2 regions of the Streptomyces sp. LaBMicrA B280 genome follow, and region 1 is predicted to be linked to the other one. Evidence: predicted binding sites of a transcription regulator. Region 1 holds the regulator's gene; the other holds the start of a gene.
What was found. Region 1 encodes HrcA, which represses chaperone genes, less so after heat shock. Its sites were predicted from a motif close to TTNGCACTCNGNNNNNCNGAGTGCNAA; they were not measured.
Positions count from the first base shown of each region.

Region 2: a site for HrcA is predicted at 1,712-1,738, ahead of groES (co-chaperone GroES). Genes of this name have one in related genera too.

Region 1 covers NZ_JBMJCT010000005.1:181,157-185,570, forward strand. The annotation lists gene ACLF5H_RS05370 (nitronate monooxygenase) at 1-973, opposite strand, end outside; gene dnaJ (molecular chaperone DnaJ) at 1,129-2,265, opposite strand; gene hrcA (heat-inducible transcriptional repressor HrcA) at 2,266-3,282, opposite strand; gene ACLF5H_RS05385 (MBL fold metallo-hydrolase) at 3,455-4,177, shown strand; gene ACLF5H_RS05390 (DUF3097 domain-containing protein) at 4,212-4,414, shown strand, end outside.
Region 2 covers NZ_JBMJCT010000017.1:106,411-110,824, forward strand. The annotation lists partial or broken gene ACLF5H_RS17340 (polysaccharide deacetylase family protein) at 1-867, shown strand, start outside; gene ACLF5H_RS17345 (hypothetical protein) at 946-1,566, shown strand; gene groES (co-chaperone GroES) at 1,885-2,193, shown strand; gene groL (chaperonin GroEL) at 2,316-3,941, shown strand; gene ACLF5H_RS17360 (ester cyclase) at 4,032-4,414, opposite strand, start outside.

The DNA of each region.
Region 1 (4,414 bases):
GGCCCTGACCCGCCCACAGCGCCATGCCCTGCGCGTCCCCGGCCTTCGCGGCGGCCTTGCGCAGCGGCGAGGTGAGGTGGTTGATCTCCGGGTACGCGGCGGGCGCATACGGTCCGTGTTCGCGCAGGAAGCGGTTGACCAGCCCGCGGGCCGGCCGGCCGGTGAACGCGCGGGTCAGCTCGGTGCGGACGAACAGGGGGTTGGTCAGCGCCTCCTTGTGCACGGCGGGCGCGCCGGACTCGGGGGTGGCGAGGAAGGCGGTGCCCAGCTGGGCCGCGCGCGCCCCCGCCGCGAGGACCGCCGCGATCTGGGCGCCGCGCATGATCCCGCCCGCGGCGACGACGGGAATGTGCACCGCCTCACGGATCTGTGCGATCAGGGACAGCAGGCCGAGGCCGGTGCCGTCGTTCTCCGGGACGTCCCGGTGCGTGCCCTGGTGGCCGCCCGCCTCCACGCCCTGGGCGATCACCGCGTCCGCCCCGGCCCGCTCCACCGCGACGGCCTCCTCGGCGGTGGTGGCGGTGACCAGCGTGAACGTCCCGGCCCGCCGCAGCCGCTGAAGCGCCTCCCGGCTCGGCACCCCGAAGTGGAAGGAGACCACCGGCACCGGATCGTCCAGGAGCACCGCGAGCTTGGCGTCGAAGCCGTCGTCGCGGCCGCTGTCCGGATCGCCCAGCTCGGTCTCGTACCAGGCGGCCTCGCCCGCGAGCTGATGGGCGTAGACCTCGACCGCGCCGCTCTCCGCATACTCGGGCTGCGGCATGAACACATTCACGCCGAAGGGCCGGTCGGTGAGGCTCCGCAGCCGCTTGATCTCCTGGTACACGCCGTCGGCCGTCTTGTACCCGGCGGCCAGGAACCCGAGCCCACCGGCCTCGGACACGGCGGCGGCGAGCTCCGGGCCGGAGACGCCGCCCGCCATGGGGGCCTGCACGATCGGGTGAGGGAGAAGATCGGTCAGTGCGGAGGACATGACCGCATGGTGTCACGTCCCCCGAACAAGTCCGAATCGGGTGTCACGATCGGCATATTCCCCTACGCGCCCGGTCAGAGGCGGTGACGGCCACCGGTCGAAGGCGTCGACGGCCTCCGGTCGGAGGCCGTCGCGACACCCGTCGCGGCCGGCGGTCAGCGCCCGTTGAACGCGTCCTTCAGCCGCGAGAACAGCCCCTGCTGGCCCGGCTGGAACTGCCCCTGCGGACGCTCCTCGCCGCGCAGCTTGGACAGCTCGCGCAGCAGCCGCTCCTGCTCGGCGTCGAGCTTCGTCGGCGTCTGCACCTCGACATGCACGATCAGATCGCCCCGGCCGCCGCCCCGCAGATGCGTGACACCGCGGCCGTGCAGCGGGATCGACTGCCCGGACTGCGTGCCGGGCCGGATGTCGATCTCCTCCAGGCCGTCCAGCGTCTCCAGCGGCACCTTGGTGCCGAGGGCCGCCGCGGTCATCGGGATGGTGACCGTGCAGTGCAGATCGTCGCCGCGGCGCTGGAACCGCGCGTGCGGCAGCTCGTGGATCTCGACGTACAGGTCACCGGCCGGACCGCCGCCGGGGCCGACCTCGCCCTCGCCTGCCAGCTGGATCCGGGTGCCGTTGTCGACACCGGCCGGGATCTTCACGGTCAGCGTGCGCCGCGAGCGGACCCGGCCGTCACCGGCGCACTCCGGGCAGGGCGTGGGGACCACGGTCCCGAAGCCCTGGCACTGGGGGCACGGCCGCGAGGTCATGACCTGGCCCAGGAAGGACCGGGTGACCTGCGAGACCTCACCGCGGCCGCGGCACATGTCACAGGTCTGCGCCGAGGTGCCCGGCGCCGCGCCCTCGCCGTTGCAGGTGTTGCAGACGATCGCGGTGTCCACCTGGATCTCCTTGGTCGTCCCGAAGGCCGCCTCGTCCAGTTCCACCTCGATCCGGATCATCGCGTCCTGGCCGCGCCGGGTGCGCGAGCGCGGCCCGCGCTGCGACGCCGTGCCGAAGAACGCGTCCATGATGTCGGAGAAGTTGCCGAAGCCACCGGCCCCGAAGCCGCCCGCGCCGGCGCCGCCGGACTGCGAGAGGGGGTCCCCGCCGAGGTCGTAGACCTGCTTCTTCTGCGGATCCGACAGCACCTCGTAAGCGGCGTTGATCTCCTTGAACCGCTCCTGGGTCTTCGGATCCGGGTTGACGTCCGGGTGCAGCTCGCGCGCGAGCCGACGGAACGCCTTCTTGATCTCATCCTGCGACGCGTCGCGGCGCACGCCGAGAACGGCGTAGTAGTCCGTGGCCACTTACGACTCCGCCAGGATCTGTCCGACGTACCGTGCCACTGCGCGTACCGCTCCCATCGTTCCCGGGTAGTCCATGCGGGTCGGTCCGACCACGCCGAGCTTGGCAACCGCCTCGCCGCCCGAACCGTAGCCCACCGACACCACGGAGGTGGAGTTGAGTCCCTCATGGGCGATCTCGTGCCCGATGCGCACGGTCATGCCCGGATCCTTCGCCTCGCCGAGGAGCTTGAGGAGCACGACCTGCTCCTCAAGGGCCTCCAGGACGGGCCGGATCGTGAGGGGAAAATCATGTCCGAAGCGGGTGAGATTGGCGGTGCCGCCGATCATCAACCGCTCCTCGTTCTCCTCGACCAGTGTCTCCAGAAGGGTGGAGAGCACTGTGGAGACCGTACCGCGATCCTCGTGTTCGAAGGCGTCCGGCAGGTCCTCGACCAGCTGCGGCACATCCGCGAACCGCCGTCCCGCGACCCGGCTGTTGAGCCGCGCGCGCAGATCCGCGAGGGATGCCTCACCGAACGGCGCCGGGCAGTCGACCATCCGCTGCTCGACCCGGCCGGTGTCCGTGATCAGCACGAGCATCACGCGCGCCGGGGCGAGCGCGAGCAGTTCCACGTGCCGCACGGTGGACCGGGTCAGGGACGGGTACTGCACGACGGCGACCTGCCGGGTCAGCTGCGCGAGCAGCCGCACCGTGCGCGCCACGACGTCGTCCAGGTCGACGGCGCCGTCCAGGAAGTTCTGGATCGCGCGGCGCTCGGGCGCGGTCATCGGCTTGACGCCCGCGAGCTTGTCGACGAACAGCCGGTAGCCCTTGTCGGTGGGGATGCGCCCGGCGCTGGTGTGCGGCTGCGCGATGTACCCCTCGTCCTCCAGGGCCGACATGTCATTGCGGACGGTCGCCGGGGACACGCCGAGGTTGTGCCGCTCGGTCAGGGCCTTGGAGCCGACCGGCTCCTCGGTGCCGACATAGTCCTGGACGATGGCGCGCAGCACCTGAAGTCTGCGTTCACTCAGCATCGGCGCGCACCTCCAGCACGTCGTCCCCTCACTCGCGCGGTCGTCCCTCGGATGTCCGTCTTGGCACTCTTCGCATGCGAGTGCCAGCGTTCCCCGGTCAGTGTACGGCCGTGGGGTACGCATCGGGCAAGGTCGGTGCCCGCGCGACCCCGGCCCCGGTTAGCGTCGCGGTATGACGGTGACTTGGGAAGAGCACGGATGGGAGCGGATCACCGCCGGGGTGGGGCGGTGCCGGCTGCCGGGCTGGGACTGCACGGCGGGGCTGGTCCTGGGCGCGGGCAGGGCGCTGATGGTGGACGCCGGGTCGAGCCTGGCGGAGGGGGCCCGGCTGCGGTCCTCGGCCGAGGCGCTCGCCGGTGGACGTGTGACCCATCTCGCGCTGACCCATGTCCATTTCGACCATGTCTTCGGGGCACCGGCCTTCGCGGGGGCCGCGGTGTACGCGGCGGTGGGGGCGGACGGGGTGTTCCGCCGCGGCCGGGACGAGCTGCGGCACGACGCCGTCCACCACGGGCTCCCGGCGGACGAGGCCGAGGAGGCGGCGCTGGCGCTGGTGCCGCCCCGGCAGCTGGTCTCCGGGGAGCGGACCCTGGACCTGGGCGGCGGCCGCCAGGCGCTGCTGGCCAACGTGGGCCCCGGGCACACCGCCCATGACCTGGTGATCCTGGTGCCGGGCGAGCCGGAGGTGGTGTTCTGCGGGGACCTGGTGGAGGAGTCCGGCGAGCCCCAGGCGGGCCCGGACGCCGTACCGTCGCGCTGGCCGGACGCGCTGGACCGGCTGCTGGCGCTGGGCGGCGAGGACGCGCTGTACGTGCCCGGTCACGGCGCGGTGGTCGACGCGGCCTTCGTACGACGCCAACGGGACGCGCTGGCCGCGCGGTTCGGCGTGTCGTAGGCACGCGCCCGCCGCTTCTCCTATCGTCATCCGAATGCGCCCACCCGTCTCCCACCACCGCCCTTCCAACGAGGGCCCTTCGGGCCCGCGCTCCCGCCAGTACTCCGCCGACCTGACCCCTCCCTGGAAGAAGCCCCGGCCGGTGCCCGAGGTACCCGCCGCCCCGGGTCTGGTCGTGGAGGAGCCCGGCACCGGGTTCTGCGGGGCGGTGATCCGCTGCGAGGCGGGCACGGTGAC
Region 2 (4,414 bases), on a different contig from region 1:
CTCGACCGCCCTCGTCACCGGCTGCTCCGGCTCCGGTTCCGGCGCCGACCCGGGCACCGCCCGCCCGGCGGCGGGCCGGGGCGCGACCGGCGGGGCGCGACCGGGCACGCCGCGCCCGACCCGCGCGCCGCCCAGGCCGCCGAACACACCCGCATGGTCGCCGCCGCGAAACGCTGGGGCCTGGACGAGGTCCCGATCGCGCCCCCGGCGCCGCCCAAGGTGAAGCCCCGCATCACCGCGCGCGCCGGCTTCGAGGTGGACCACCAGGAGGACTGGGGCCTGCCGCCGGTCTTCACCACGGTCCCGACCCGGAACAAGGTCGTCTTCCTCACCATCGACGACGGCTCGGAGAAGGACCCCCGCTTCCTCCAGATGATGCGGGACCTGAAGATCCCGTACACCGCCTTCCTCAGCAACTACCTGGTCAAGGACGACTACGGCTACTTCCGCAAGGCGCAGTCCTACGGCAACACCCTGAACAACCACACCCTCACCCACCCCTATCTGCCGGGGCTGTCCTACGAGGAGCAGAAGCACGAGATCTGCGACATGCAGGACATCATGCAGAAGCAGTTCGGCAGACGCCCGACCGTCCTGCGCCCGCCCTACGGCAACTACAACCAGGACACCCTGGTCGCCGCCAAGTCCTGCGGCATCAAGTACGCCCCGATCTGGAACGAGGAGGTGTACGTCGACCACTGGGAGTTCCGCGAGGACGACCAGCGGCTGCGCCGGGGCGACATCGTCCTCACCCACTTCCGCGGCCGCAGCGACTGGGACGGCACGATGGTCGACGACATGCGCCGCTTCCTGAACAAGGTGACGCGCGAGGGGTACGCGGTGGCCCGCCTGGAGGACTACCTGTGAACCGCCCGCCCCGGGCACGGGGGGCGCGGTGAGGTGTCCGGCGGAGCGAGGGTGAGCGGCCCGGCCGGGAGGGTGCCGGTGGGGCGGCGAGCCGGTGAGTGGTGGCGGGTGCGGGGCGCGGCGCTGTCGGCCGTCCCGGCCGGGGTCCTCGCCGCGGTCCTGTTCCTCGCCGGGTGCGCCCAGCCCGTCGTGCCCATCGAACGCCTCGGCAGGAAGGCGGCGGAGGGGGTGCGGCCGCTCGCCGCGCCGCCGTCCCGCCCGCCCCTGCCCCCGGTCGTGGACCACGTCCCCACCCGCGACCGGGTCGTCTTCCTCACCTACGACGCCACCGACCGCCCCGCCGGGCTCCGAGAACCCCACCTGCCGGTGAGCCGGTTCGCCCCCGGGCCCCGCCCCCTGGCGGGAGCGCCGTACGCCGTCCAGCGCGCCGCACTCTGCGCCCGCCGCGCCCGCCTCCTGCGCCCACCCCGGGGCGCGTACGACCCGACGACCCTGCGCGCGGCCGCCGACTGCGGAGTCACGGCCGTCGTCCTGTGGCGCGCCACCCTCACGCCGACGGGCCTCACCTACCCCCGGGGCCCGCACCACCTTTGCCGGGGCGACATCATCCGCCTCCTCCCGGACGCCCCCACGGACCGCCTCTTGGACGCCATGCGCGGACGAAACCTGACGGCGGCACGGCTGGAGGACTACCTGTAGTCCTTCCAGCCCGTCCGGCGTTTGAGGACGGAGGCCGAAGGCCGACACGGGGGTCCGGGGGCGCAGCCCCTGGTACGGCACGCCCGATTCCGCCCGCCGACCAACGCTCCCGCACCTGCGTTTTCGGCCGACGCGCCGGGCGTAATTGGCACTCCGCTTGACCGAGTGCTAATCGCGGTCATAGTCTCGGCTCTGGCACTCCCCACTGGAGAGTGCCAACAACGCGACGGGCAGGTCCGGCACCCGCGACGACGGATCGACCTGGTCGCCACCTCAGACAGTTAACCCCGTGAGATCTCCGAAGGGGGAGGTCGGATCGTGACGACCGCCAGCACCAAGGTTGCCATCAAGCCGCTCGAGGACCGCATCGTGGTCCAGCCGCTCGACGCCGAGCAGACCACGGCCTCTGGCCTGGTCATCCCGGACACCGCGAAGGAGAAGCCCCAGGAGGGCGCCGTCCTCGCCGTGGGTCCGGGTCGCTTCGAGAACGGCGAGCGCCTGCCGCTCGACGTCAAGGTCGGCGACGTTGTCCTGTACAGCAAGTACGGCGGCACCGAGGTGAAGTACAACGGCGAGGAGTTCCTCGTCCTCTCGGCTCGCGACGTGCTCGCGATCATCGAGAAGTAATTCACCCCGAGCAAACCTTTGCTCTGAGCTGCGCCCCTGGCCCCCGCGACCGATAACGAAGCCGGGCGTCCGGGGCGCAGTTCGTCTTTTACCCACAAGATTTCGAGAGGGCTCCCGCTGTCATGGCGAAGATCCTGAAGTTCGACGAGGACGCCCGTCGCGCCCTCGAGCGCGGCGTCAACAAGCTGGCCGACACGGTGAAGGTGACGATCGGCCCCCGGGGTCGCAACGTCGTCATCGACAAGAAGTTCGGCGCCCCCACCATCACCAACGACGGTGTCACGATCGCCCGTGAGGTCGAGATCGAGGACCCGTACGAGAACCTCGGCGCGCAGCTGGTGAAGGAGGTGGCGACCAAGACCAACGACATCGCGGGTGACGGCACCACCACCGCCACCGTGCTCGCCCAGGCGCTGGTCCGTGAGGGCCTGCGCAATGTCGCCGCCGGTGCCTCCCCGGCCGCCCTGAAGAAGGGCATCGACGCCGCCGTCAAGGCGATCTCCGAGGACCTGCTCGCCACGGCCCGCCCGATCGACGAGAAGTCCGACATCGCCGCCGTCGCCGCGCTGTCCGCCCAGGACCAGCAGGTCGGCGAGCTGATCGCCGAGGCCATGGACAAGGTCGGCAAGGACGGTGTCATCACCGTCGAGGAGTCCAACACCTTCGGTCTGGAGCTGGACTTCACCGAGGGCATGGCCTTCGACAAGGGCTACCTGTCCCCGTACTTCGTGACGGACCAGGAGCGTATGGAGGCCGTCCTCGACGACCCGTACATCCTGATCCACCAGGGCAAGATCTCCGCCATCGCGGACCTGCTGCCGCTCCTGGAGAAGGTCATCCAGTCCGGCTCCAAGCCGCTGCTGATCATCGCCGAGGACGTCGACGGCGAGGCCCTGTCGACCCTGGTCGTCAACAAGATCCGCGGCACCTTCAACGCCGTCGCGGTGAAGGCCCCCGGCTTCGGCGACCGCCGCAAGGCGATGCTCCAGGACATGGCCGTCCTCACCGGCGCCACCGTCATCTCCGAAGAGGTCGGCCTCAAGGTCGACCAGGTCGGCCTCGACGTGCTCGGCTCCGCCCGCCGCATCACCGTCACCAAGGACGACACCACGATCGTCGAGGGTGCCGGCAAGTCGGAGGACCTGAACGGCCGCGTCGCGCAGATCAAGGCCGAGATCGAGAACACCGACTCCGACTGGGACCGCGAGAAGCTCCAGGAGCGCCTCGCGAAGCTGGCCGGCGGCGTGTGCGTGATCAAGGTCGGTGCCGCCACCGAGGTGGAGCTGAAGGAGAAGAAGCACCGTCTGGAGGACGCCATCTCCGCGACCCGCGCCGCGGTCGAGGAGGGCATCGTCTCCGGTGGTGGCTCCGCTCTGGTGCACGCCTCCAAGGTCCTCGAGGGCAACCTCGACAAGACCGGCGACGAGGCCACCGGTGTCGCCGTGGTCCGCAACGCGGTCGTCGAGCCGCTGCGCTGGATCGGCGAGAACGCCGGCCAGGAGGGCTACGTCATCGTCTCCAAGGTCAAGGACCTGGAGAAGGGGCAGGGCTACAACGCCGCCACCGGTGAGTACGGCGACCTGGTCAAGGCCGGCGTCATCGACCCGGTCAAGGTGACCCGCTCCGCCCTGGAGAATGCCGCCTCCATCGCCTCCCTGCTGCTCACGACCGAGACCCTGGTCGTCGAGAAGAAGGAAGAGGAGCCGGAGGCCGCGGGCCACGGCCACAGCCACGGCCACGCCCACTGAGCCTCGACGCTCTGACCGAAGGCCCGGCACCCCTCAGGAGGCGCCGGGCCTTCGCGTCGCCGTACGCCCTCAGCCGCGCCCGGCCGCCCGCTAGTTCTCCAACTCGTCCAGCGCGCCCAGCTGTTGCATCAGGCCCAGCTGGTCGTGCTGCCACCAGATCTCGGTGATCTTGCCGTCGGGGGCGAGGCGGAAGAGGGTCGTGCCGGTCATGGTGACGTCGCGGCCGGTCGCGGGGATGCCGAGGAAGTCGCCCCGGTGGGTGGCCCGCCAGGTCCAGCGGGCGCAGGCGCGGTCGTCCTGGACGAGGACGTCCTCGATGGTGAAGGCGCAGTCGAAGGCGGCACGCCACATGCGGTACTCGGCGCGCGCGTTGTCCAGGCCGATGGTGTCCTGCGGGTTCACCGGGTCATGGCTGTGCACGTCCTCGGCCAGCAGGTCGTTGAGCGGGGGCAGTTCGCCGGGGCCCGCGAGGG